DNA from 3 places in the Sporosarcina sp. FSL K6-5500 genome. Region 3 is predicted to be linked to each of the others. Evidence: riboswitches for the same ligand, from Rfam matches in the RefSeq annotation. Region 3 holds a riboswitch; each other region holds the start of a gene.

Region 1 (9,971 bases), 2.3 Mb from region 3:
AAACGCCAAGTGGTGCATGAAGTTTCCCTAATATTTTCCCCATCTCTTTATCCAGGTATGGAGCAATGTAGTCATCGATAATATCACCAGGAATTAAGATTAGATCGGGGCGTAATACCTCAATTTCGGCAACTAAACGTTCCAAATGCTTTTCACCGACAATGCTTCCGAGATGAAGATCGGATACAACGACAAGTTTTAACTCTTTTTCTGTAGCTGGTTTATCAATAGCTACCTCATACGTTGTGACAACGGGACTCCAAGCATTGTACGAACCGTAGATAAGCACAACAACAAAGAATAATATCGTCCCTAATCCGATTTGAAAAATCCATTTCTTTTTCAATAAGCAGATCGCGAGATTGATCAAAGGTAATAATAGTAAACTATAGCCAAAAATCACGAGCCAAAATCCGCCGATGAATTGGATAGGTACCCATGACCAAAACCGTCCGATGAAAAAGGACAAACTAAGTAAGATCATGAGCATTATATAGGTTTTCTTGAAGGCAGCAAATTGCGTTGTTTTCAGCCATACCCAGCCATTGTATCCGATATAAAAACATAACAGTAAATAGATCACTAAGACGAGCAAAATTAATAAAATAGTTGTAAATGACATCTGTTGTTTCCCTCACTTTATCACATCAATTACCGAACAAAGTTAGAGAGTAATGGTAACCGTAAAAATTGTTCCCTTCCCCTTCTCGCTTTGTATAGTTTTTTTAGCCATGAAGATCAATGATTATTTTTGCGATAGATAAACCTAGTCCGCCACGGTATTCACCTAAAAAAAGTACCTAAGTAACATCCAAAGATGCAACCAGGGTACTTTACTTTTAACTATTCTATCGTATTATTGTTCGCCGCTCAATTTAACAAGAATCTTCGCTTGCGTTTTGTCATTCGTTAACGCATCAAAACCTTTTTCAACAAGCTCTTCAAGCTCAATACGGCTCGTAATAATTTCTTTAGGGTTAATTTCGCCAGAATCCATCATATCAATTGTTTTCTGGAATACTGCAGGCTCATAAGCTAGTGTTGATGTAATTTTAATACCTGAAGCCGTTAAATCCATTGGTGAGAAGGAAACTGGTTTCGGGAATATAGATACAATAACAACCGTCCCCCTCGTTTTTGTGATTTTAATTGCCTGGTTCAACGTAATTTCTACGCCAGCTACCTCGAACGAGACATCAAAGCCTTCAGGTTCAATCTCTTTTCCAACTTCCAAAGGATTCACTTTACCTGAGTTGAACACATGTGTAGCTCCTACTGCCAACGCCTTTTCCAAGCGCTCTTCAGACAAGTCAAATACAACAATTTTGTTAGCACCCTGTGCTTTTGCAGCAATGATTGTCAATAATCCAATCGGGCCAGCACCAAATACAGCAACCGTTTGACCAGCTTGCAATCCGCCTTCTTTCACGGCCTGTACAGTAACTGCCATCGGTTCTACAAGTGCGCCTTCTTCAAGAGATAAACCTTTCGGAAGTGCATAAACGTTTTTCTCAGATACGACTGCAAAGTCTGCAAATCCACCGTCAGAACCTAGTCCAACAAACGTGAAGCCATCATATATATCATACTCAGACGATTTAGTGCCATATGTAATCAACGGATTGATAACGACACGATCTCCTGCTTTAAAGCGTGTCACATCAGAACCAACTTCCTCAACAATACCTGAAAACTCATGCCCTAACGTTAGTGGCGCTTCCTGGTTTGTCAATGGATCCGGACCATTTCCTGGAATTAATACTGGGCCTTCATGGTATTCATGCAAGTCACTGCCGCAAATACCAGTCCATGCCACTCGTACTTTTACATCATTTGCAAGAACTTCTTTCACTTCACGCTCTTCAACACGAATATCATTGGCTTTATACCATACTGCTGCTCTCATTGATAATTCATCTCCTTAAGTTGTTTGCATAGTTATCATACACCTGAATCAATTTCATAATGCGTACTTTTAAAAAATCATAAAGAAACAGAATTTGAAATGATTTCTTAAAAAAACGAATGAAATAGACGATTATGCTGTTGCGGATAGTTGAAGCTGTGTAAGACGATCAACTGCAAGTTTACTGGCATTGTATGCAATATGAACCAAGTCGAAATGAACTTTGGCTTTGACTCCGGTACAATGATAAATCTGATCTAGCAGAAAAAAGCCTTTTAGATAAGCATTTACACGTTCAACGGAACTTCGTTCCTTATAAATTTCATCCCATTTCATTGACCCACGTGCTGGTGCTGTGTAACGTCTTAGATCGCCAGAAATTTTCTTTTTATAGATTTTCTGACATAAACTGTCGTTAGCTAATGGGCAGTCCTTACATTCGTTTGGCCGTGTGTATTTCAACGTTTTGTACTTCGCATCGAAGCTATCATAACGATAGGAATGTTCCCGCACGCATGTGGGTGCGAAATGCTCATCAAAGCCTATTGGCTCGGGCTCGTTCTTCTTATTATAAGCAATGATAGATTGCGCTCCATTACGATAAATCTGTTCATAAATTGGTTGGTAGTCGTAACCAGCATCCATTGTCACATGTTTTATTTTCAATAACGGAAGGCGTTCTTTAGTACCTTTTAATAATGGGATTGCAGCTTTTCCATCGTTAAGATTACCAGAGGAAAACAGAGATTGAAGAATGTATTGGCTCTTCGTCCCAACTGCCAGATGACATTTGAATCCGTACCAAAATACGTTTTTCCCTTCACTGTTCTTCTTTATTCCCCACTTTGGTTGTGTGGGAACTGAGGAACGAAGTTCCTTAAGCGGTATATCAAGTTGGTATTCAATTTTCTTTTCGTAAACCGGAAGATTCGCTTCTATTTCGGCTTTATCAATTAGCCATTGTTCACGTTCCTCTTTCTTTTTACGCCCTCGTTTTTGGGGTTCTTTTTCAACCTTATCTGATTTATATGGAGCACGATCACGTGCTTCTACATGCGTTGCATCAATGGCTATCGTTTCATCTGAGACGAAACCTTCTGATATAGCCTGAAGAAGTAGGCTTTCTTGAACAATTTCTAACGCATCAGAATCGCTAATCAATGTGATCATACGTGAATAAGAAGCTTCGGATGGGATTTCATCTGATACCAAGAATCCACAATCAACTTTAAATCGTAAGTCTGTAGAGAGACGTTTTACTAAGTCTTTAATAAAAGGAATACGCTCGGTGATTCGGATGATCAATGAATAGATCATTGCAGAGTAATTAAGCGATTGTTTAGGTCCGAATCTAGACTTTTTCATTACTACGTCAAGGATCGGATGAATCTCAATACCGGATAAAATTGAATTAAATCGATGGGTAGGTTCCAAATCAAATAAAACTTTCATGTCAAACAGGCTTTCTTGTCGTATAATAGGCATAGAGCATTTCTCCAGTCTGTTAATGTGTGTGTCAGAACTCTCATTATACAGGATTTGGGGAGGTGCTCTATTTTCTTGCCGTTTTATACTTAGAGCCGCAAGGGCTCAGAGATATGAAATTGATTCACCTAATTAAACAATTCATTAAACGATAGACTTATAATACGCGGATTGTATTATAAGAATTGTGTGCGCAACTGTTTCCAAACCCCTCTTCTAATCCCTTCCATCACCTATTTATGTTATCATTAACGTTGTTCAAAAAAAGAGGTTCGAAAACTCCCTCTCTAAAAAACTAAGGAGATGTTTTATAGTGAAAAATGAAAAAGCGGTTGTCGTCTTTAGCGGCGGCCAAGATAGTACGACATGCCTGTTTTGGGCATTGAAAAATTTCCGTGAAGTTGCTACGGTGACGTTTGACTATGGTCAGCGCCATTCGGAGGAAATCGAGTGTGCTAGAAAAATTGCAGATGAGCTTGGGGTATCGTTTAAAGTACTGGATATGAATTTGATCAACCAACTGTCAGCAAATGCCTTGACGCGAGATGATATCGAAGTGAATGAAGTAGAAGGTGAATTGCCGTCGACTTTCGTTCCAGGCAGGAATCATTTATTCCTGTCATTTGCCGCGGTCTATGCAGATGCGATTGGTGCTCGGCACTTAATTACGGGTGTCAGTGAAACGGATTTTAGCGGTTATCCTGATTGCCGTGACAATTTTATAAAATCGTTGAATGTGACACTGAATTTAGCTATGGACGGGCGGTTTGTCATCCATACGCCTTTGATGTGGCTCGATAAGTCCGAAGTTTGGGCTTTGTCTGACGAACTTGGTGCGTTCGACTTTGTGCAGAACAAGACACTTACTTGCTACAACGGAGTTCCGAGTACAGGCTGCGGGAAATGTCCTGCCTGTGTGTTACGGAATGACGGTCTCGCTACCTATTTATCTAAAAAGTCTGTAGGTGTCTCTGAATGATGCAGCAATTTTATCCGCAAGTTCAGCATTCATATCGTTTTGAATTAAACAAAGACATGCATTTTTCTGCGGCACATTTCATTCCAAGCGAAGATGCTGGAAAATGCCAAGTAATGCACGGTCATACGTATTACTTAAACATAACAATTGGAGGAAATGAACTGGATTCAATCGGTTTCCTGATTGATTTCAAGGAACTCAAAAACCTCATTCATGATAAATACGATCATTCTGTGTTGAATGATCATCCTGAATTTAAGAACAATTTCCCGACGACCGAGAAATTGGCAGAACAGGTTTGCAAATCAATCCAGGAAGTTCTTCTAACTAGAAACAACAAGCCTGTCTGCCTTCAAGTCATAGTCCGAGAAACGCCGACTAGCTATGTCATCTATCGTCCTGAACAGGAGGTAGTCCTATGAAGATTCCTGTTATGGAAGTATTCGGTCCGACTATTCAAGGCGAAGGAATGGTCATGGGGTTAAAGACGATGTTTGTTCGAACAGCTGGATGTGATTATTCTTGTTCTTGGTGCGATTCCAGTTTTACTTGGGACGGTTCGGGAAAAAGCACTTCGAAACAGCCGGCAGAAATCATAGATGAACTTAAAGCAATAGGCGGACAGTCATTTTCACATGTCACAATTTCAGGTGGGAACCCTGCCCTTCATAAAGGAATTGGGGAACTTGTCGATTTGTGCCACGAACAAGGTTGGAAGGTCGCAGTTGAAACGCAAGCTTCTTTTTGGCAGGATTGGTTATTGAAAATTGATGACATCACGCTTTCCCCAAAACCACCAAGTTCAGGGATGGTGACGGATTTCAGTAAACTGGATACGTTCATGGAGAAACTGATTGAAACGACTGCTACTTTGAAAGTCGTCATTTTCGATGAAAAGGATTTCAAGTTTGCGGAAGAGGTCCATCTGCGATATCCGGCGTTTCCTTTCTTTCTACAGACAGGAAATGACGATACGACGACAACTGACGATGCACTTCTCGTTTCGACATTGTTACAACGATATGAGTGGTTAATTGATTTAACAGTCCACTCCCCTATAATGAATGATGCCAAAGTGTTGCCACAATTGCATACTCTGCTATGGGGGAATAAACGCGGCGTCTGATAAGACTTATTCATTTCTCTGTGATCAGTATTGCATCTCTATTTTTGACATATAAAGATGATTTAATAAAGAACCAAGCGTCGGAATTGTTCTAATCCGACACTTGGTTCTTTTACTTGTGAAATTCACTATAAATCGATGAAGGCAGTTTTCTAAATTGATCGGTTTGTAAAGGCAATAAAAATAATAAAAGGTCCTCTTTTGTTCCCTTCCAATCTTCCATTCTCCCCATTGAAATCACTTCAACTATTACTTTTACAACAGATTGAGCCGACACGTTGTCATTTTCCACATCTAAATTTCCTCACTATTAGCCACAATATTAACGAAAAGATCCCAACATTAAAATGGTTACCAAATTTGCGATATGTTAAAATTCTATGATAAAATAAAATCATTCAAAGAAGAAACTATAAGAGCATGCTCTTATAATCAAATATTTGAAGTGAAAGTAGACCGTTAACACGTATAATCATTACCAATAAAGTTAATCTTCAATCAGAGGGGGGTTCTTCATCCCCCACTGATTGTTTAAAGAACTTAGGCTAAGTGCGCCACGTCCTGTGGCAAAGCCTAAGTAACCAACAGGGAGGAATGAACTGCAATTCCTCCTCGTTGGCCCTAACCATTCGGGCTTTTACGGGCATTTGATCCCCCACTTATTCTTCTTGTGTCCTTTAAGACTTGAAGTGGGGGTCTTACTGCCCGTTAATGCGGGATAAAACGTACTCGTTCTGAAAATTAGATAGTTTAAGGGGTCGTTTGAAGATGATAACGGAGAATAAAGAACAAACTATATTTGATCACGCTGGAAATAAAATAAAAACAGACAGAGAAATTGATATAATCACTAGATTCGAAGAGCCATTGATAGTAATTTTAGGTAATGTTTTAAGTAACGAAGAATGTGATGAACTAATCAAATTGTCAAAGGACAAAATGCAACGTTCAAAAATTGGGAAGACTCGTGAAATAGATGAACTGAGAACAAGTAGTAGTATGTTTTTTCAAGAAAGTGAAAGTGAAAACGAAACTGTTGCTAGAGTCGAAAAGAGAATTGCGACTATCATGAATATTCCTATTGAACACGGAGAGGGAATTCAAATCCTTAAGTATACTCCTGGTCAAGAGTATAAAGCTCATTATGATTTTTTTTCATCAACAAGTAAAGTAGCAAACAATAATAGAATTAGTACGCTCATTATGTACTTAAATGATGTAGAACAAGGCGGAGAAACTTTTTTCCCTAAACTGAATCTCTCAGTAACCCCACACAAGGGTATGGCAGTTTATTTCGAGTATTTCTATAGTGATGATGATTTAAACAAGTTAACTTTACATGGTGGAGCACCAGTTATAGCCGGAGAAAAGTGGGTCGCAACGCAATGGATGAGAAAACAAAAATTAAGATAAAAAGCGCTCAATATGAGTGCTTTTTATTTTGTTAAATTCCATCAAAATTGTAAAAAAAGCAGGAATGATAATAGAAAAAAGAAAGGAGTAGATAAGGGACATTGTACTTAATTTACGAAAAACGGAAACTGTTGCATCTCAATAATTGCGGGTATACTTAGCATGGTGTATTTGTGTTTGGCGCCGGGATTTTTCTAATTGGTCAAATGTTTAATCTGGGTGAAGGTGTTTATACAGATTTCTTCATGTGGGGCCTCGGTATTTTACCACTCGCCTATCACTTGAAAGACAAACTCATTTTTGCGTCTGCTAGCTTATTCTTCATCATTTACGGTTTCAAAGTGTTGAATGGAACGGTTGAATTACCTTATCTGCTTCTACTAATTATTCCGCTACTATTTTGGATGAATGAAAGACGGATGGGTCATTCCAAAGTTTTATTTATTTCCAATGTCATTTTGACTTTACTATTTTCATTCAATTTATTCATTTATTTTGATCTGCATGAAGTACTAATTTTATGTACATTCTTTGCACTTGGATTGTTTCTTGCCTTCTATCCATTTGGCCGATACCAGTTGCCATCCGAATGGCTTGGTTCAGTAGTCTATGGAATGGCGGGGCTGTTTCTGACTTTCCCAAGTACATGGGGGGATTTTATACCGGCAAACAATACAGGAATAGCAGCGATTATTTTCACAATCATTTTTTCAATAATACTGTTGTACTTCTTGAAGATTGGCAGTTTGCCAGCGGTTCTTATTGTGTGCACATTGATCTTCCGCTTCTACGCCGATTTGTCATATAATTTTATGCCAAAATCGTTATTCTTTATCGTTGGAGGCTTGATTTTAATCGGTTTTGGTTTTTGGTTCGAGAAAACTCGGAGAGGAACGGTGATTGCACATGAACATGATGAAAAATAAGGGTATTGGTTTCATTGTTGCACTAACTGTCCCCCTTCTCCTATTAATCGGCCTGACAGTCAAACCATTATGGACATTGACATACGGAGATGATATAGCATTGCTGACAGTGCCAGTAGATCCAAGAGATTTACTGTACGGTGATTATGTCACACTCCGTTATGAAATTGAGGAAGTTCCGAAAAATGAAATTTCGACTGTGATTTTGGACAAACTCAACAAGTCGGTGAATTCCAATGGGTTAACTGTTTACGGAAAACTTGTTAAGCAAGACGATATCTATGTGTTGGATAGTTTATCTGATAAAAAGCCTAGAGGTAGCGTCTATTTAACCGGGAAACTGAGCAGTTATGATTACCAGAATGTTGATGGTGTTAACGTCCATTCCATCGATTTTGGCTTGGAACGCTACTTCGTACCGGAAAACACCGGCAAAGAACTTGAAGATTTATCAGCGAAAGGCCGATTGATGGCGCACTTGAAAGTGAAAAATGGCTATGGGATTTTGCAGGAGATTTCTGCGGTTAAATAATACATACGCACCTTCTTTATAATCACAATAACAGCACTAAGCACGGAATCAATTCAGATTCCGTACTTAGTGCTTTTTAGCTATTCATTCAAAACCATGTCCTCGTTACCCAATGCATCATTGTATCTACACCGCTTGTTCGGTTAGCCCACAACGTAAATCGGCATTCCACTATATGTTACAAGTACTAGTGTCTCCATTTTCATTGATAATAGCAAAATCATGTTTTAGATTTCTGTACAAAAGTTATTCAGTGAAAGGATGCTACTCATAAATGGAAAAGGATTCATCTGTTACCCAAGTTCGGATATTCCCCAAATTTAATACAGATCTACTTGGTAAATGCACAAGGTGAAAGTAGACGCGGAATGATCGCGTTACGAATGTACATACAGATTGAACCACATCTGTTGATTAACTACATTCTTACATAAAGCACTTGTAAGAAATGCATAAAAGTCTACATTTTCACTTGAACATTTCTTGCTCGCTTTGGACGAAACGATCACAACACCTTTACCGCGTGTCTATATTGTTCAAGTAAAAAATGCAACTATTTTTCAAGAAAGGTTGCAAGTGTAACTGCCTTACATTCGAAAAAGTAATGCTATAAAGAAGGAGTAAGCAGTCATTTACTGGTTAACTTTGGCCAATCAACACATGTAATATTGAACTGAGGGATTGCAATATTTACTGAGTGATGACGCCGCAGAAGCTTATCTAATTAGGCATAATGCATCCCCTAGTGCCATATCAATCCAATGGATTTCTTTATTTCAACATTACTATTTAGAATTTTTTGCGTTCAAATCTAACCAACTAAAAAAATTCACCTTATTGACACATAAGATAGTTTAATGTTAAATTAATATGGCTGTAAGTATTATCGTGGAAAAAGGTAATGAACATTTCGATATACGGAACGAGCAAAGTACAAGAAAAAAGGATGGTTTAACTTAATGAATAACAAGAAAAAAATTCACTTTGGCTGGTGGTTACTCATCGGTGTGTCACTTATGGCGGCATTTACACGAGGTGGAATTAATAGCTCAGGTGCATTATTTTTAACACCCGTTTCTCAGGACTTAGGAATTGGTATGGGTAGTTTGACATTATACTTTAGTGTTTCTTCAATTGCTACAATGCTATTTTTACCGATTGCCGGTAAGATGATGGCGAAATATGACATCAGATTACTACTTATTGTCGGTGTAATTTTACAAGCTGGTTCTTTTGCTATGTTTGGCTTAATGGATTCAGTGTGGGGATGGTATTTATTCGCTATTCCAATGGCAATTGGTTCGGTTTTCGTTGCAACAATGGCTGGGCCAGTATTGATCAATAACTGGTTTAAAAAACATAATGGATTAGCAATGGGGGCCATGATGGCATTTGTTGGAATAGGTGGCGCTATCATCTCACCTATCGTTGGAAACCTTATTGCTAACAACGGTTGGAGATCCGCTTACATTACATTAGGACTTGTCGTAATGGCAATCGTTATTCCCATTATTATTTTAACAATCAGAATGGCACCTCAACAAAAAGGTCTGCTACCAATTGGCATGGACGAAGTTAAAAAAGGTGCAAGTGAAACTATAGTT
Region 2 (9,971 bases), 1.9 Mb from region 3:
TTGAAGAAGGAGTTTCCGAATGAAGGAATGAACGGCATTGATCCACGTTATGTCATCAACCGAATTTCATCGGCTATCATTCGAAAAGAAGTTTCTTCAATTAATGCACTAGATGTCTTACGTTCTTTGAAAGATGGGCTAGACCAGCATGCTTCCATTTCGCAAGCAGACCGTGAAAAGTATATGAACTATATTGCAATCGCAAGAAAAGAATTTGATGAAATTGCAAAGAAAGAAGTCCAAAAAGCATTCGTTTATTCATATGAAGAGTCCGCGGTATCGATGATGGATAACTACCTCGATAATGTTGAAGCCTATTGCAATAAAAACAAATTGCGAGATTTTTTAACAGGAGAAGAAATGAATCCGGACGAAAAATTGATGCGTTCCATTGAAGAACAAATTGGTATTTCGGAAAATGCTAAAAAAGCTTTTCGAGAGGAAATTCTCATTCGACTTTCCGCTTATGCAAGGAAAGGAAAGCGTTTTGACTATAATTCCCATGAGCGTTTGCGAGAAGCCATTCAAAAGAAACTGTTTTCAGATTTAAAAGATGTTGTCAAAATTACGACTTCATCCAAAACTCCAGACGAATCGCATCTTAAAAAGGTGAATGAAGTCATCGCACGACTTATCGATGAGTATGGTTATAATTCAATTTCGGCAAATGAATTGTTGCGCTATGTTGGAAGTCTACTAAATCGATAAATGCTGGAAGATAAAGGAGCAAGACTGATGAAGCATTGGTCTTGTTTTTTTCTAAAAATCACAAGCATACATTGGCTAAAAGATGGGTGTGGATGAAGATGAGTGAAAAAGACAATGAACATTTTGCTATCTCACAAGAAAACTGGTCTCTTCACCGAAAGGGCCATCAAGATCAGCAACGTCACTTAGATAAAGTGAAAGAAGCTATTCAAAATAACTTGCCTGATTTAATCAGTGAGGAAAGTATTATTTTGTCAAAAGGTAAGGACGTTATTAAAATCCCCATACGTTCGCTAGATGAATATAAAATTCGTTACAATCATGACAAATCAAAGCATGTAGGGCAAGGAAATGGAGATAGCCAAGTAGGTGATGTGGTTGCGAAAGATGGATCGCAGGGGAAAAGTGGGCCAGGGACAGGGAAACAAGCCGGGGATCAAGCGGGGGAAGACTATTATGAAGCAGAAGTCTCGATTGCTGAATTAGAGGATGCCTTGTTTAAAGAAATGGAATTACCGGATTTGGAACAAAAAGAGCAGGCCGAAAACACGGCTGAAAAAATTGAGTTTAATGATATCCGAAAAAAAGGACTTATCGGAAATATTGATAAAAAACGCACGATTTTAACTGCTATTAAAAGGAATGCCATCAAAGGGAAAGCTGAAATCGCACCCTTTCACAATGATGATTTGCGTTTTAAAACATGGGATGATGTGAAAAAACCTGAATCTAAAGCAGTAGTTCTTGCCATGATGGATACGAGTGCATCAATGGGTAATTTCGAAAAAATGATGGCGAGAAGTTTTTTCTTTTGGATGGCTAATTTTTTGCGCACGAAATATGAAACAGTTGAATTTGAATTTATTGCGCATCATACAGAAGCAAAAGTGGTAACTGAAGAGGACTTTTTCTCGAAAGGGGAAAGTGGGGGTACTATTTGTTCATCCGCGTATATAAAAGCACTTGAATTGATTGAAAATAAATACAATCCTGTACGCTATAATATCTATCCATTTCACTTTTCCGATGGAGAAAACATGTCATCTGATAATGAAAAATGTATAAAGCTTGTTCAAGAAATTATGGCTGTTTCCAATATGTTTGGTTACGGTGAGGTAAATGCCTATAATCGTTTTTCAACAATGATGTCCTCATTTAAAAAAATCGATGACCCGAAATTCCGTCATTATATATTGAAAGAAAAACGAGATGTTTACTTTGCGCTTAAAAGCTTCTTCCATAAAAACTTGGAGGGATTCGATTGACGGAAATAAAAGCGCTTCACCGTGCGATTGATGAAATCACAGAGATCGCAACTGGATTTGGTCTCGACTATTATCCCATGCGGTATGAAATTTGCCCTGCCGATATAATTTACACATTTGGAGCTTATGGGATGCCAACCCGTTTTACTCATTGGAGTTTTGGAAAGCAATTTCATAAAATGAAGTTGCAATATGATCTTGGTTTGAGTCAAATCTATGAGTTAGTCATTAATTCAAATCCTTGTTATGCGTTTTTGCTGGATACGAACAGCCTTATTCAAAACAAACTTATTGTTGCCCATGTTCTTGCCCATTGTGATTTTTTCAAAAATAATGTTCGATTCTCTAACACAAGAAAAGACATGGTAGAGAGTATGACTGCAACGGCTGAGCGCATTGCGAATTATGAAATGATCCATGGTAAAGATGAGGTAGAACGTTTTTTAGATGCTGTATTAGCCATTCAGGAACATATTGATCCTTCTATACTAAGGCCTCAACGGCCAGCTGATGATTTGGATGAGGAAAGTGTTGAAGAAGAAATTATACGGAAAACGCCTTATGATGATTTATGGAATTTGGATAGAAAAGCGGCAGAGAAGAAAGTAACAACACCAAAGGGAAAGAAAGTACCTCAAAATCAGGAAAAAGATCTTTTGCTATTCATTTTGGAGTATAGTCGTGAACTGGAAGAATGGCAACGTGATATATTAACGATGATGCGAGAGGAAATGCTCTACTTTTGGCCACAGCTTGAAACGAAAATTATGAATGAGGGCTGGGCATCTTTTTGGCATCAACGTATTTTGAGGGAAATGGATTTAACCTCAGATGAAACAATCGAATTTGCTACATTGAATGCGAATGTTATCCAGCCTTCGAAAACCTCGATTAATCCCTATTATCTAGGATTGAAAATTTACGAGGATATTGAAAAGAGATACAATAATCCGACGGAGAAATTGAGAAGGTTAGGGGTCCAGCCTAACACGGGTATAGAAAAAATCTTTGAAGTGAGAGAAATTGAATCGGATATATCCTTTATCCGCAACTATGTCACCAAAGAGTTAGTTCAACAGGAAGATTTATATCTCTTTGAAAAAAAGGGCGGCAACTATCAAATTACTACTAAAGATTATGAAAATGTAAGAAATCAACTAGTATCCATGCGTGTAAACGGTGGTTTTCCATATATCGTAGTTGAAAATGGGGATTACTTGCGCAACGGAGAACTGTATTTGGTGCATAAATACGAGGGGACCGAGCTGGATCTTAAGTATTTAGAAAGTGTGCTTCCTTATATTTATCAATTATGGGGACGGATTGTACATCTAGAAACGTATGTAGAGAATTTGCAAGTCGTCTATTCATATGATCGGAACAAGGTATATCGACGGTATGTTTAAGTGATAAACAGTAGTTAGAAGTAGTATTATCCCGCAATCGGATTTTCGATTGTGGGGTTTTTTCTCGTCTAAATTCCAACGGGGTAAAGGTTCACGGACTGGGAAATACATTAGTTAATGGTGCTTATATGGAAATCGAAGTGGCAAAAGGTAAAACATCAATGAAAACGAAATTCATATAATGGCGAACGGACTTTCATTTCAATACGCCGCATAATCTGTTATTCTTAAAGCAAAGCTCTAAACGGAAGGATGATTGAAATGGCTGGACCAGCACTTAAGAAACTACACTCCCACCGCGCAATTCATGAAGGCGGACTTTCAGGGGCAGTTAGTAAGACAGAGGGTATGATGGAATTTCTTCAACAGGGTGATCTTGCGTTGGCGAACCAGGCGGCTGATGATTTAATTGAATACTGGAAGACACGTGTTATCAGTCACGCGGATGCCGAAGAACAAGGGTTTTACGGAGAAGTTGCCGAACGGAATCCTGATCTGAAGGAAACTGTTGTTCAATTGACACGAGACCATGATTTGCTACGGATTATCGTGAAGGATATTGAACAACTGCGTGAGGATGAAAATCTGAGTCCTGCTGTACTTCATAGGTTTCATGCATTAATCGTCGTCAATGAAATACATAGCCGCGATGAAGAACGCATGCTTTTTGAAAACTAATACTACTTTAAGCGCCATTAACCGGTGCTTTTTTCTTTGATATATAGTTAGGAGATGGTCCAAATCGAAAAAGCTTTATCGATATTGACAACATATTTTGGGTATCCTTCTTTTAGGACAGGTCAGGAGCAAGTTATCCGGGGCGTTATGAGTTATCAGGATACACTTTGCGTTATGCCAACGGGGGGCGGGAAGTCTGTCTGTTACCAAGTGCCCGCACTCGTGATGGATGGCACCGTTCTTGTTATTTCACCACTTATTTCACTGATGAAAGACCAAGTCGATGCACTCCACCAAGTAGGGATTCCCGCAGCGTACATCAATAGTTCACTTTCATCAGAGGAATACTTTGAAACAATGGAGAGAGCCGTGTTGGGCGAGTATCAGCTTCTTTACGTCGCCCCTGAACGTCTTGACTCACCGTCTTTCAAAAATCAGTTGCGGCGGATGACAATTCCGATGGTCGCTATTGACGAAGCACATTGTATTTCGCAATGGGGTCACGATTTTCGTCCAAGTTACCGCAATATAAGCAGTATTGTTTCTCTATTTGATAAAAAGCCGGTTCTCCTTGCACTAACAGCTACTGCCACACCAGCTGTCCGGGAAGATATTTGCCGTCAGCTTGGAATTAGTGAAAATAATACGGTTATGACAGGATTTGAGCGGGCAAACCTCACTTTTTCGGTCGTCAAAGGGCAAGACCGTGAAAAATTTGTAAAAGAATACGTCCGTAAAAATGAAGGAGAAGCGGGCATTATTTACGCTGCTACACGAAAAGCGGTTGATCATGTGCACGACATTCTTCAAAAAAGTGGAGTGTCTGTTGCGAAATATCATGCTGGACTTGGAGATATTGAACGTCAGTCTGGACAAGACCGTTTTTTGAATGATGAGGCGTCAGTCATGGTTGCGACAAATGCATTCGGCATGGGAATTGATAAATCCAATATCCGCTATGTTATTCATTACCAGATGCCGAAAAATATGGAGAGCTATTATCAGGAGGCAGGGCGTGCAGGACGTGATGGGCTTGACAGTGCTTGTACTGTGCTATTTTCATCACAGGATGTACAAACCCAGCGTTTCTTGATTGATCAATCACAAGACCCAAGCAGAATTCCGGCAGAGCTTGAAAAATTGCAGTCAATGATTGACTATTGCCATACAGAAACATGCCTTCAGAAATTCATTATTTTGTATTTCGGAGAGACAGATGTGAAGGACTGCGGTCGCTGTGCAAATTGTACCGACACACGTGAAAGTACGGATGTGACTGAAGACGTTCAAAAAGTATTGTCATGTGTCATTCGAATGGGACAACGGTTTGGCAAGGCGATGATTGCACAAGTATTAACAGGATCTCGGAACAAGAAGGTGATTGAATTCGGTTTCGATAAATTAACGACATACGGTTTAATGAAAGGGCGTAGCGCAAAAGATATATCTGATTTCATCGAGTTCATCATTTCAGAAAGTTATCTTGGCGTGGAGAATGGGCAGTTTCCAACCATTTACGTCAGTGAACAAGGGAAAGATGTGCTGACAGGCAAAGTGACTGTCAATCGAAAAGTGACTGTTATTACAATGCAAGTTGCGAATGATGATCCACTATTCGACCAGCTTCGTGCACTACGTATGAAACTGGCTCAAGAAGCGGGTGTACCGCCGTTCGTCGTCTTTTCAGATAAAACGTTGCGTGATATGGCGGCCAGAATGCCTGTGACTAACGATGATTTCCTCGAAGTAAATGGTGTTGGTCTTGCGAAATTGGAAAGATACGGGGAAGCATTCATGGAAGAAATCAAGACTTTTCAAATGCAAAACGCATAAAAAATACCCGGACAATGAACAGTCCGGGTATTTTTTTGTTTATCAAATTATCTATTATCAACTTTTTCCGGATACATATCGTGATTCATCATCCGGTGTTCCGCCATTTGTTCATATTTTGTTTCGGGTTTGCCATAGTTGCAATAAGGATCGATTGACAAGCCGCCACGCGGCGTAAATTTCCCCCATACTTCGATATAACGCGGTTCAATTAGTTTGATTATGTCATTCATAATAATATTGACGCAGTCTTCATGAAAGTCGCCATGATTTCGGAAACTGAATAGATATAATTTGAGTGCTTTACTCTCCACAAGTTTTTTATCCGGCACAAAACTGATATACATCGTCGCGAAATCGGGTTGCCCTGTCATCGGACAAAGTGATGTAAACTCCGGACAGTTGAATTTAACAAAGTAATCGCGATCCACATGCATATTGTCGACAGCCTCTAAAACATCGGGGTTGTACTCGTACACGTATTTCGTGTTTTGATTGCCGAGCAAAGTTAAGTCGGTCAATGTTGCTTCATCTCTTCCAGCCAATTAAAAAAACCTCCCGTATATTTTGTCAGGGAGGTCCATAGGCGCCGGGAAAACGGCCATATCGAATGCACATGGCGTAAATTCCGTCATCCATAGTTTTTTATAGAGGGTCGCTATGAACCTCTCCCGAACAGGGTATTCATTTCGTATCTGACATTATAGGACGTGCGATGATTTGTCAATAGATCCTTTTTTCTTCAAGCCAATCAAGGCATATAAAGCGACAGCGAGGAGGATGAATCCTGTCAGCATGAAAGCGCCTCGGTACTCCAAGTCCAAGAATCCAATCAAGCTTGAACCTGCAACGACACCAATCGAGAAGAACGCGTAAAAGTAACCATATGCTTTCCCGCGAAATTCAGGAGATGAAGAATCGATTAGCAGCGAGTTGATGGATGGGAAGAGGAAAGCGAATCCAGCCCCATAAATACACATTGCAATATATAAGTAATTCAATTCCTCAACTTGACTCAGGAACAGCATACTTAATCCCATAAGTGTTATTCCGAATGCAAGTGTCACAACTGGCCGTACACGGTCAAAAACTCGATTGATGGGCAATAAGAAGATGAGAATAGCGACGACGCCAAATGTGCTTAGTAACAACCCCGTTGTTTTGGTATCAAATCCAAGTGATTCAACTTTTAGCGGCAACACAAGGGCAAGTACACCTTGTGAGAACATTAAGAAGAATGCTCCCGCGAATGCTCTGACCATCCCCGGATGTTGGAAAAGATATCTGACACGGAAACTGTCAGCTCCTTTTGAAGGCTGTTTTCGTACATATGTAAACGATCGGAGAACAAAGAATGCAAGTATTGCCAGTAGCATCATGATGCCGCCGTTGACCGCCATAATAAAAGGTGTACTTGTTTTAGCTGCCACAATACCACCATAAGCTGGACCGATAATCGCTGCCAATCCAACGAATGCACCTGAAATTGCAACACTTTTACCTCGTTTAGATTCTTCTGCACGATTTGCCAGGAAAGTGAACGCAGCTGGTACAATTAGCCCTTCCATAAAACCATGGACAAAGCGGACACCGAGCAATGACATTGGTCCATCAACAAACGCGTAGAGGAAGAGAGAGAGTGCCGAAGCAAATAGTCCAAGTACGAGTATGAAAAAAGGTCCTCTTTTGTCAGTCATGAAACCGGAAATGACATTCCCGATAGTATTTGAAAATGAATACATACCAACTGCAAGTCCAACTAAAAATGGTGTAGCACCAAGAGATAATGCAAATGGGCTCATGACAGGCAGTTGCGAAAATAAATCAAAAAACGAGAAGAAAACGATGAGGTAAACAAAACCACGCATAATGAAGCCTCTTTTCAATTAATAGATAACATCCTACCCTATACTTTAGCATTATTTGGACCTAAGGGGAAAAGGAGAGATTGTGAACAAAACATATTCTTTAGCAATTAATGAAAGATAACGATAAGATTAATGAAATATATGAATGGGTAAAGGGGGAAACGGTGAGTGGGCTTTTTTACAAACTTATTTAAAAAACAAGATGATAGCGAAATTGTAAATGAAATTGAAAAGCGATATATTTTCGTTCAACTAGACTTGGAACATTATTCCGAACCGTTTTTTGCGAGGGATTTAGTAAACATGCCCTCTCCCGATTTGAAACAACTTGAATATAGGGGCGTTCACAAATCATTTGCTGCAGGAGTGTCATTAATCCCGCATCTTAAAGCAGATACTTCTATCGAATTGTTCATTCTAACGGATTATTTCGATGTGGAGGAAATCATCAAAGCGGGTATTGCTGTGAAACATGTGCAATCTTCTGTTGATAGGATAATGATGGAAGCAATTATTTGGAAGCGTAACGGTCAGGTGGAAACAATTCCATTTTTGCTGAATCTCCGTCTTGAAGACGAGAGCTCCCGATTGGCTGCAGCATTAATCAGTGTTCAAAAAGAGATACCATTCTATTTTGGGCAGATTGTGAATGAAGTGTTCACAATAGAAAAGTAACTGCTTGTGAACATGCCCGAAGTGGTCCAAGAAGATATGCAAAACACTTTCGCAGAGCTGTATAGTGATGAACCCAGGAAATTCGGACCTTTTGTCGGGCTAGAAAGCGTATCAGATCGAGAAATGACGACTGGAGGATGGGTCATGCATTTTGATAATGAGAAGCTGAAGGAAGAGGAATCAGACTTGTCTTTGATGAAAATTAAAATTCTAAGTTCAGCTTTTGATAAAATTAGTCGTCTAGGTGTCAAAGGTCGGTTTACAGGATGGATTGCAGAAAACGTGGCAGATTCAATCGGAACGGGTTCATACGGAGAGACGACGACGCTTATCTTTACATCATCGGAACCGATGCATGGTAATGAAAAATTGCATAGTGAAATTATGAAATATATGAAGTCGTTAAAAGGGTTTATTCGCGAGGAAGGCGGCTATCCCTTAAAATACGAGGGCCTTCCTGTGCTAAGACAAAATGGCGGTGGCTATGGGTTCGTTGCCATTGATGAAGTTTTTTTTACGAAAGCGGACGAGTTATATAGAAAAATGACCAATAAAGAGATAAACTTATACTATAAATTGCTGAAATTGAATGCAACAGATTGAAAGGGGAAATACGACGATGACAATTAGAGTCGGAATTGCAGGTTACGGAAATTTAGGACGCGGTGTTGAGTCTGCAATCAATCAGAATAAAGATATGGAACTGGTTGGTGTGTTTACAAGGAGAAATCCGGAAGATGTGAAATTACTGAATGGCAATGTATCCGTACATATGATGGATGACATCCATAAATTTACTGATGCAATCGATGTACTCATCCTTTGCGGCGGATCGAAAAATGATTTACCAGAGCAAGGCCCGGCACTATCAGCTTTATTCAACACGGTGGATAGCTTTGATACACATGCGAAAATTCCGGGTTACTTTGAAGCGGTAGATGCATCGGCTAAACCTAACGGTAAGATTGCCATCATTTCAGTCGGCTGGGATCCAGGTTTGTTCTCCATTAATCGTCTTTATGGCGAAGCGGTCTTATCAGAAGGTGCGACTTACACGTTCTGGGGCAAAGGATTGAGTCAGGGACATTCCGATGCGCTTAGAAGAATTGAAGGCGTAAAAGGTGCTGTCCAATATACAATTCCTGTTCCGGACGCTGTTGACAAAGTGCGTAGCGGTTCATTACCAGAATTGACTACGCGTGAGAAGCATACCCGCGAATGTTATGTAGTCTTAGCAGATGGCATTGACGGCAACAAAGTGAAAGAAACGATTGTCACGATGCCTGACTACTTTACAGATTACGATACGACAGTGACTTTTATTACTGAAGAAGAATTGAAACAGGATCACTCTGCGATGCCACACGGCGGTTTCGTGATTCGCAGCGGTAAGACAGGAGAAGACAGCGCACAAGTGATGGAGTATTCCTTGAAACTCGACAGCAACCCTGAATTCACATCAAGCGTGCTTGTTGCGTACGCACGCGCAGCTTATAGGTTGCATCAAAACGGTGAGACGGGTGCGAAAACAGTCTTCG
Region 3 (9,971 bases):
GTCTCCGTTACGGAATTGATACAGCAGCGGCGGCATTTGCGACTAAACTACGCGTTCAACTATTGCGTGACTTCGGACCTTGCTTAGATCCAGATAGTGCATTTAATTTCCTCCAAGGACTTGAAACACTGCATTTGCGTGTGACAAGACATAATGAAAATGCCGTTAAAGTAGCGGAGTTCTTGAAAAAACATCCATCTGTCGAATGGGTAACATATACAGGCAACGAAGATCACCCATCTTATGACCTTGCGAAAAAGTACTTGAAAAACGGCTTCGGTTCCATTATTGTATTTGGTATTAAAGGTGGACGGGATGCAGGCCGGAACGTGATTGATAACGTCAAAATCTGGTCGCATGTTGCGAATGTTGGGGATGCAAAATCACTAATTATCCATCCAGCTTCAACGACGCATCAGCAGCTTGGGCCTGAGGACTTGAAAAAATCAGGTGTGACTGAAGAATTGATTAGACTATCGGTGGGCCTTGAATCCGCGGAAGATATTATTGCAGACCTTGCACAAGCAATCGAACTAGCGGTACCAGTAACAGTATAATTTTTTGGTGACAAGAAAGGGCGTGACAATCGTGGAGACGGGGATAGTGGAAATCGGGCATCTGGTATTGGAATCAGGAGTCGTCTTGGTAAATGTACAGCTTGCCTATGAAAGAACGGGCAGGTTGGATGCACCCCATGTACTTGTTTGTCATGCCTTGACAGGAAGTCACGTGACAGTTGGAACGGATGACTATCCGGGTTGGTGGAGCGGTCTTGTCGGCAAAGGAAAAAGTATCGATACAAATGAATTATCCGTTATCTCTTTTAACGCACTTGGCGGAAGTGACGGATCAACAGGACCGTTAACTGTAAATCCGGACACAGGCGAGCTGTATAGAAATTTATTTCCAGAAGTAACGATTCGAGATATGGTGCATGCAGAACGGAGAGCGCTGACGGTATTAGGTGTCAATCGATTAAGGGCGGTCATCGGGGGTTCGCTCGGTGGCATGCGTGTACTGGAATGGGGCATTATGTATCCCGAGGGTATGGATATTCTTTTCCCGATGGCGGTGACACCACAATCAACTAAAATTGGGAACATGGAATCTCCTTTTGGGAATAGCAGAAATGACATGGAGAGCTTCTACCCCTTAATCCGTGCCATGAATACGCATGACATCGGCCGTGGTCGAGGAGGCGTTGAACTAGCTTCCCGCCTGATATCTGCAAAAGTGGTGGCGTTTGCGTTTACACACGATCCGATGTTTCCGACGGATGAAATTCGAACGTTCGCCTATATGATTCCCAACTCTATATATTGTTTGGTCAATACAAAACATGGCTATGAAAGTTTTTTAACGGAATTTGAAAAATGGGGACTCATCATCAAACAGTCCATGGAGGTGGCGTTATGGCGTCAATCAAAGTCGCTCTACTTGGCTTCGGCACTGTAGGTGAAGGGATTTATAGGATTTTGAATGAAAGGAAAGAAGAGATTAAGCGGGAAATGGGCTGTACAATCGACATTGTTTCCATTTTGGTCCGGGATAAGGAGAAAGAACGTCTAGCGACACCTGGAACGAAGATAACGGATGACATTCAAGAAATCCTGTTAAATCCGGACATTGACCTCATATTTGAGGCGATTGTTGGAGAAGAACCCGCTTATACGTTTCTTTCGGATGCAATAGAAAAAGGTTTTCATATAATAACTGCGAATAAGACCATGTTTGCGAAACATGGTCCGGCGTTACTAAAACATGCGGAGTTCCGTGGAGTTTACGTTGGGTATGAAGCAACGACGGCGGGTGGCATACCGATTATCCGTACGGTGACAAACTTGTTACCGACAGACCGGGTGTTACGAATTAGAGGTATTTTGAATGGCACTTCCAACTTCATCTTAACGAAGATGCGGGAAGAGGGAATTCCATTTAAAGCCGCGCTTCACGAAGCACAGACGCTTGGCTATGCGGAAGCGGATCCGACGGACGATATAAGTGGCAAAGATGCCTTTCGGAAACTGATGATTTTGAGTGCACTTGCATTCGGTACGCAACCAAATTGGCAAGACGTTTCGGTTGTTGGAATCGACAAGATTACTATTGAAGATGTGGCGGATGCATCTAAGGCTAAGCTTCGTTATCGGCATGTCGCTGATATTTTGATTGACGAAAAGGGGACATTGCACGGAAGTGTTGGCCCGGTACTTATCGGAACTTATCATTCGCTATATGGTGTCGAAGGTGTGGACAACGCAATCATCGTTGAAACTGACTATCTCGGTGCCTTAACACTTGTCGGTCCGGGTGCAGGTATGTACCCAACGGCAAGCGCAATGGTCGGAGACTTCCTTCAAATGATTGGAAAACGTGAAAAGGTTCTTGTTAATAGTTAAGAAAAAGCGATTCCATTTATGGAATCGCTTTTTCTAGTTATTATTTTAATTTCATCAACTTTAATTCGGCTTTCAACGCTTTGAGCAACGCGACAACCATGAGCAGCATGACGAAAGAGAAGGGCAATGCAGCGATGATGATCGTGTTTTGCAAAGCGGTGAGGCCGTTGACAGATAGCAAAATGAGCGCAATTGTCGATTGGATAACGCCCCAAATGAGCTTCACATTATTCGGCGGTGTCAACGAACCATTCGTTGACTGCATGCCAAGGACAAATGTTGCTGAATCGGCTGAAGTAACGAAGAACGATACAATCAATAAAATTGCGAAGACTGATATCATGAACGACATTGGCATAACATTGAACATTTCGAAAATCGTCAGTTCTGTACTGGATTGCGTCAAGTCGACAAGCCCTTTTTTCTGGATATCAATCGCTGTCGTTCCAAACGCTGAGAACCAGAATGTAACCAGCAAAGTAGGTGCAGCAAGTACGCCAATCATGAACTCCCTGATTGTACGGCCTTTTGAAACACGGGCAATGAACATACTGACAAACGGTGCCCATGAAATCCACCATGCCCAGTAGAATATTGTCCAGTCGTCAAGCCATTTCCGGTCGGTAGAGTCCAATGGTGCTGTACCGAAACTCATTTGGACAAGGTTTGAAAAGTAGCCGCCAAATGAATCAGTGAACATATTGAAAATGAGTAATGTCGGTCCAAGAACGACGATAAATCCAAGCAGTGCAAGAGCAAGGACTAAATTTGTATTCGATAAATATTTTATGCCCTTACTTAATCCTGACCATGCAGATGCAACGAACAGGACCGTGACGATTGCGATGATGACAAATTGTGAAAAGATATTGATCTCAACACCAAATAAGTAGTTTAGGCCTGCATTAATTTGAACAGCGCCGAAGCCGAGTGATGTAGCAACGCCGAATGCTGTTGCGAAAACGGCGAGTACATCGACGAGAGTACCCCATGGTCCAACCATTTTTTCACCGAATATCGGCTTCAATGTTGCTGAAATTAATCCCGGTTCCCCTTTGCGGAACTGGAAGAAGGCTAAAGATAGCGCAATGACTCCGTACATGGCCCATATGTGAATCCCCCAGTGAAAGAAAGATTGACGTAAGGCTTCTTTGAAAGCAGCATCCGTATTTGGATCTTCCGAAGCAGGACTGATTGCAAAGTGTGATAATGGTTCAGCGGCACCATAAAAGACTAGGCCGATACCCATCCCGGCGGAAAACAGCATGGCAACCCATGTAACTGTTGAAAACTGCGGACGGTCCGTATCTTTTCCAAGCCGGATTTTTCCGTATGGACTGACGATGAAAAAGAAACTGAGCGCTAACATAAATGACATGAGCAGCATATAGTACCAACCGAAAGACGACGCAACAAAGTTTCGGACATTCGTTGTAACAGCCTCAAAACTTTCAGGTGCAAACGCGCCATATCCGACGGTCAAAATAATCAGACCAATTGTGATGTAAAAGACATTTGAAATTTTCTTCATAATTCCCCCTCGTGGAGCTGGTAATTTGGAAACAGCTTCTTACTATACTAGCAAAGCATATTGAAAGCAACCAATCGATGTATTTAGTATTTTCTCTTATAGCGATTTCCATACCTTTAACGGAACGATACCCTATCTTAAATAAAACAAAACCGGCTGAAAATCCGTAGATTTTCAACCGGTTTTTCAATCTTCATCTTTAATGTCACGATCGGGTGGAATAGGTTCGTTCCGCCATTCATCGATTTGGTGTTTTAACATTTCGAGCTGTTCTAAATAGAGTCCAAACTGATCTTTGTTAATAAGGAATTTTTCACCATCATGGACGGAACGGATGCGACCTTCCCGCACGTACTTTTCTACTTGTTCGACAGGCATACCTAGATGTTCAGCGGTTTCTTGGATTGTTATGTACATCGATCCATCTCCTTAAAAAATCCCTCTATTTCAATCGCTAACAGTGAAATGGAGGGGATGGGTTATGTTAAATAAGTTTTTCGAATTTCAAACGTTTATTTAAAATCATCATAATCGGAATCCCGATAGCCATAACGACGAATTCACCTATTGCGACTGTTAACCAGGTAAGTAGGAAAGGCAGTTCTAATGCTAGATTCAACTCGAAAGCAATGATGAACATTGTAAAGGTGAAAACAAGCGTGTTGAAGACCATTCGCTTGAATATTCCAGATATGAATTTAGCAGAGAAAATCGTAATTGAAAGGGCTAGGATTGATTGGCTTACCCCAAAAAATAAGTCATACATACCAAGTGGGGAAAATAAGTTTGTCACAAATACACCAAGCACAATTCCAAATATGAGCTTTTTATTGAACACGACAAGATGGTTGAACATCTCAGGGATTCTAAATTGGATGGCTGAGTATGCTAATGGTGCTATTAATAGGGAAACAGCTACATATAAAGCGGCGATAATCCCGCTAATGGCCATTGTTTTTATTTTCATTATTCATTTCCTCCTAGTTTTTTTAGCGTGGGATGGTTGACGAACCACGTGTTAAAAAGCCTGCAATCCAGTGTATCATAGTGTTTTTGATTCGTACATGTCAATACATGTGAAAAATGAAGAAGTAAGAATTTGGATAGGATAAATATCGATGTCAGAGTCTCGTTGGGCCATGGAACAGCTCGGTATAAATGATCGAGAAAAGTGTAGGAATGATGAATGTGGTTAATCAAGGCGAGGGAAAAGAGCTATCAACCTCTAGGGGAAATAGCTCTTCTTTGGGAGTTTAATGAATTTTCTAACCTTTCGGATCTAAAGGTTTGTTCGCTTTGCCATCCAGTTCCGTATGGCAGTAATAACTTCTTTTAATTCCATCCCGCTGTCCGTTAGCTCATATCCAACTATAGTAGAAGAAGGCTCAAGTTGTTTTTTTGTAACGAGGCCTTCTTTGATTAATTCATTCAACCGTTCTGTTAAAAGTCGATCTGATATCCCTGGAATACCTTCAGTGATTTCATGAAAACGCTTGGGTCCGGACATTAGTGTATAAATAATTACCCCCATCCATCTCTTACCAATAAATTCAATTGTATCGTGAAAGTTGTTGCAGACATGTGATGAATTCCCACAATTTTTCGGTTGATTCACTAGTCGAACCTCCATTCTGCTTTATCTTTCATCTATCTTAACATGTATCGTTAGGGTTGACATAACAAACTTACTAATGGTAAGTTGAATGCAGGTACTTACTATTAGTAAGTTTTAGAAAGGGAGGCAATACAATGACTACAACATTGAACTCACATTTATATAGTGTAATGAAGGACAGAAAATCGGTAAGGGTGTTCGATCCGAACGCTACAATCGCAAAAGAGGAAATTGCAGAAATGCTGAAGCTGGCAACAATAGCTCCTTCATCTAGTAACCTGCAATCTTGGAGTTTTATAGTTATCCAAGACCCCGAGGTGAAGAAAGAACTGCAAGTAATCGCTAACAATCAAGTCCAGGTGGGGGATTCATCTGCCGTTATCGCTGTCTTAGGTAATATCGATGCGTATAAAAAAGTGGAGCAAATCTATACGCAAAATGTTGCAGAAGGTCATATGGATGAGTCGATTAAAGATCGTACGATTGCCAGTACGAATGCGGTCTATCCAACTATTCCAAGAGAGGCAAGAATGAATATCGCTTCTTTTGATGCGGGGCTTGTTTCTATGCAATTGATGTTGATTGCCAAAGAAAAAGGCTATGATACTTCAACAATAGGTGGCTTTGATAAAGTGAAATTTGCTGAGAGATTCGACCTTCCTAGTGATCAATTCCCAATTGTACTGATTGCCTTAGGAAAGGCCGCTGCCCCGGCATACGGGTCTTCCCGCTTGCCTTTAGATGAAGTTGTGCGTTTTATATAAGAAATTTCATGCCCGGGATGCTACATGCATTTCGGGCTTTTTTGTATACAGATTTTTAGCTTATATTAATAACAATTATTGACATTTTGTTAAGTTGTATTTATGGTTAATACTAATTAACTGTTAATCGGAACGAAAGAAGGTGTTGTAATGGATTCTAGGTTATCTAACAATATGAAAGAGATTATTAAACGTAGAAGAGATGAATTGCAATCAGATTCCGAATACCAAGATGTGATTGATAATAAGGCATCTGCAAAACAAGCGAGCTAACGACAAGGTTGCAATTTAAGTCAAATACTGTAAGTTAATTATTAACAGACCTGAGAAAAATGAATAAAGAAAACCGTAGGGAATTGCAAATAAAACTCGATCAATTAAGGATAGCCTATTTCGAAAAACGTACATAAATTGAGCAAACGATTAACGAAAAGTAGTAGGAAAAGTTAGGAATGAAGGATATTCAGGAGTTACATCGTATATTTCAAAAGTTGGAAAATATTATAACTCAAAAAAAGGGAGGTGGATAACATGGTATATAAAAGGGAATCAATCCATATTGTATGGCTAATCTTATTATTACTTGTTTTGGCTTCTAATTTTGCTTTATATCGCTCTTCCTTTGGGCTTAACCTGTTGCCTACAAAAACGAATGGTGTCGTGCTAGGTTCCATCCTTGATTTGACCATTGTGGCACCCGTTTTATTTTTAGCTTGGCAACGTAAAATGAGTTGGAAGTATCTGATTGTGTTGATGGCTGGGGGCCTTATGGTTGCACGCTTTATGATTCCGATGGAGTATTTAGCTCCTTTTAAGACGATTACGTTAGCAGGTTTTGCAATAGAAGGTGCACTCGTTTTACTTGAAGTTCTGTTGTTAGTAACTCTTTTTAAATATTTACCCGAAATCATTCGAACGGTGAAGAAAAGCCCTTTACCACTTTTATTTTCTTTCTCTCATGCAGTGGACGAAAAGGTAAGAAAGCATCCGATTATTCAAGTGATTTGTTCGGAAATGCTCATGTTTTATTATGCTTTTTGTATTTGGAAAAAGAAACCGCAAGAAAAAGACAATACGTTCACACTCTACAAAAAATCAAGTTTAATCGCCTTTCAAGTGATGATGATCCATGCAATTGTGATTGAAACAATCGGTATTCACTGGTGGTTGCACGATAAATCATTGATTTTATCGCTAATTCTGCTAGTGATAAACATCTACTCAGTCCTGTTATTTTTAGGTGATATTCAAGCACTACGTTTCAATCCTTTACAGATAGAGCATGAAAGTATGTATGTTTCTCTAGGTTTGATGAAGCGTATGGAAATCCGATGGGAAGATATTGAGGAAATAATAGAAGACCCTGATGTATTGGAACAAAAATTTTCGAAGAATACGATCGATTTTATTGCACGTGATTTTGAGAAAGTGTACCCGAGTGTCCTATTAAAGTTGAAATATCCAGTAGAAGCGACACTGTTGATGGGGGTAAAGAAATTCTATGATCAAGTAGCTATTCGAGTAGATGATTCGGAGAGGTTTAAAGAACAGGTGAAGCAAAAGTTATGAAGATAGATGTTGTATCTCACCAGTTTAGCTAGGTTCGTATAATCAACTGTGGATTCAATTAAGTAGAATTAAGGTATTGGAAAATTTGATTTATGTGGTATCTTCTACTGTAGAGAGAGTAAGGGGGAATCACTTTGTCACAACGTATTTCATATCTGGTCGTGCTGGTAGGTGCGATACTTTGGGGGACGACTGGCACAGCCCAAACATTCATGCCGCAAACGATTCATCCTTTGGCAGTTGGGGCATCGAGGCTTGCTATAGGGGGTTTTTCGTTACTAGTTATTTTGCTCATTATGCGTAAAATCGATTTTCGAAATTGGCCGTGGAAATCTACCTTGTACGCAGCTATTTCAATGGCTATTTTTCAATATTTATTTTTTTCTTCTGTAAGACTAACGGGGGTTGCTATAGGCACGGTCGTCACAATCGGAAGTGCTCCAGTTTTTTCTGGAATCATTGAATGGTTACTATTGAAACGCCGTCCGACCCGGGTGTGGATCATGGCGACAGCACTTGCAATTATAGGCTGTGCACTGCTCTTTTTAAATAGAGATGGGATTGTTGTCAATCCAGTGGGAATCGCGATGTCGCTTGGAGCTGGATTGTTGTTTGCCTTTTATACACTCGTCAATAAAGACGTACTAGACAAGGTAGATCCTGTGCCTGCTGTTGCGGTTATCTTTTCGATGAGTGCGATAATGCTCATGCCATTCTTGTTTTTATTTGAAACGGAAGGGCTTATGACGGGGCGTGGAATTTCTGTTGTGTTGTATCTTGGGATCGTCACAACCAGTGTGGCATATATCCTGTTTTCAGCCGGGTTGAAACGGATACCTTCATCGTCAGCAGTCACGCTGTCACTTGCTGAACCACTTACTGCTGCTATATTGAGTGTGATTGTTGTAGGTGAGCGACTGACTGGAACGTCGTGGATGGGTATTGCGATGTTGCTTGGTGGAATTCTTGTGTTGACGTTGAGTGGTAGGAAAGTGAAAGTTTGAATAGTCTTGTTTGTTTTTGAAATTCAAAATACAGGAAGCTTTAAAGGCTTCCTGTATTTTTTTTGTTTTTCGATTTGGAATAAAGCTTTGTAGCGATAAAACCGACCAAGATTAGCATCGTTGCTAGGATTCCACCTTCTAGACCGAATGCACCACCAGTCAGCCAATCATGCCCCTCGACTAGTTCAACACTATAGATGCCATTTGGTGCAGTACCGCTTACCGCAAATCCAAAAACATTCCCTTGGAAGTAGTTCCATGTAATATGATAACCAATCGGTAGCCACAAACTTTTTGTGGCGTCAAACATATAAGCAAATAAAAGCCCGACCAGTGCAATATTCATTAATCCTAAAAGACTTACATTTGGATTTGCACCATGGGCGATGCTGAAAATTAAAGCGGATGCTACGTAGATAACCCACTTTTTATTTCCCCTACTTGCCATGGTGGACATGACATATCCTCTAAAGAACATCTCTTCAAAGATTCCGACAAGAATAAATAGAACTAGAAAAGTAATCATAAATATTGAGAAGTGAGGGTTTGACAATGAATTAAGGAGTGTCACATTGCCGGTCGCCATCAATACAATAAAAATAAAGATAATCGATAATGCACCAAGAAACAGTCCAAACCATAAGTCTTTCAACGAACCTCTAAAGCCGAGCTCTTTCATGGAACCTTTATTTATAAAACGCCATAGTAAAAAAGTAATCACTATTCCACCGACTGTACCACCGCCTTGCATTAAAAGGAAAATCCAAGGGTGTGAATCGAAAGCAGTTTGCATATCGAGATAACTAAATCCCTCACTAAAAGGTGCTTCAGTGAACATCAATAAAAGAATCCCTGGAAGTGAGAATAACTGTTGAACAATTAGCATGGCTATAAAAGTTAGTAAAATAAGCCAGCCAGCCCTTACTTGACCTGATTGGTTTTTAAACATCTTATCCCTCCCAATTTCCACTGTTTTCATACCGAATAGTCGTGAGCTGTCTGTCGCGGTTGTGCTTGCCGAATGGCTGCAAGTAGTAGAAGAAACATGATATCCATAACTAAGGCGCCCATTGTCAGCATGAATGTAAG

Evidence for each region. A riboswitch is a leader RNA that binds a small molecule or an ion and turns the genes downstream of it on or off. The one in region 3 is predicted to bind preQ1.
Region 1: another riboswitch for preQ1. It lies ahead of queC (7-cyano-7-deazaguanine synthase QueC); the one in region 3 lies ahead of MKX62_RS06265 (QueT transporter family protein).
Region 2: another riboswitch for preQ1. It lies ahead of queF (preQ(1) synthase); the one in region 3 lies ahead of MKX62_RS06265 (QueT transporter family protein).

The regions. Positions count from the first base shown of each region.
Region 1 is NZ_JBBOTP010000001.1:3,690,028-3,699,998, reverse strand. Features, by position in the region: gene MKX62_RS17690 (metallophosphoesterase) at 1-622, opposite strand, end outside; gene MKX62_RS17685 (2,3-butanediol dehydrogenase) at 857-1,906, opposite strand; gene MKX62_RS17680 (IS1182 family transposase) at 2,039-3,391, opposite strand; PreQ1 riboswitch class I at 3,653-3,696, shown strand; gene queC (7-cyano-7-deazaguanine synthase QueC) at 3,702-4,370, shown strand; gene queD (6-carboxytetrahydropterin synthase QueD) at 4,367-4,792, shown strand; gene queE (7-carboxy-7-deazaguanine synthase QueE) at 4,789-5,496, shown strand; gene MKX62_RS17660 (hypothetical protein) at 5,609-5,788, opposite strand; gene MKX62_RS17655 (2OG-Fe(II) oxygenase) at 6,265-6,909, shown strand; gene MKX62_RS17650 (DUF2157 domain-containing protein) at 7,083-7,835, shown strand; gene MKX62_RS17645 (GDYXXLXY domain-containing protein) at 7,816-8,367, shown strand; gene MKX62_RS17640 (MFS transporter) at 9,327-9,971, shown strand, end outside.
Region 2 is NZ_JBBOTP010000001.1:3,315,917-3,325,887, forward strand. Features, by position in the region: gene MKX62_RS15885 (PrkA family serine protein kinase) at 1-708, shown strand, start outside; gene yhbH (sporulation protein YhbH) at 807-1,973, shown strand; gene MKX62_RS15895 (SpoVR family protein) at 1,970-3,379, shown strand; gene MKX62_RS15900 (hemerythrin domain-containing protein) at 3,641-4,057, shown strand; gene recQ (DNA helicase RecQ) at 4,112-5,890, shown strand; gene queF (preQ(1) synthase) at 5,938-6,435, opposite strand; PreQ1 riboswitch class I at 6,522-6,565, opposite strand; gene MKX62_RS15915 (MFS transporter) at 6,592-7,758, opposite strand; gene MKX62_RS15920 (hypothetical protein) at 7,927-8,433, shown strand; gene MKX62_RS15925 (hypothetical protein) at 8,470-9,036, shown strand; gene MKX62_RS15930 (diaminopimelate dehydrogenase) at 9,053-9,971, shown strand, end outside.
Region 3 is NZ_JBBOTP010000001.1:1,371,283-1,381,253, reverse strand. Features, by position in the region: gene MKX62_RS06290 (O-acetylhomoserine aminocarboxypropyltransferase/cysteine synthase family protein) at 1-557, shown strand, start outside; gene MKX62_RS06285 (hypothetical protein) at 589-1,455, shown strand; gene MKX62_RS06280 (homoserine dehydrogenase) at 1,413-2,399, shown strand; gene MKX62_RS06275 (BCCT family transporter) at 2,440-3,930, opposite strand; gene MKX62_RS06270 (excisionase family DNA-binding protein) at 4,117-4,347, opposite strand; gene MKX62_RS06265 (QueT transporter family protein) at 4,415-4,897, opposite strand; PreQ1 riboswitch class I at 4,905-4,951, opposite strand; gene MKX62_RS06260 (winged helix-turn-helix transcriptional regulator) at 5,210-5,545, opposite strand; gene MKX62_RS06255 (nitroreductase family protein) at 5,680-6,309, shown strand; gene MKX62_RS06250 (hypothetical protein) at 6,460-6,582, shown strand; gene MKX62_RS06245 (beta-carotene 15,15'-monooxygenase) at 6,841-7,878, shown strand; gene MKX62_RS06240 (DMT family transporter) at 8,013-8,882, shown strand; gene MKX62_RS06235 (CPBP family intramembrane glutamic endopeptidase) at 8,923-9,831, opposite strand; gene MKX62_RS06230 (hypothetical protein) at 9,858-9,971, opposite strand, start outside.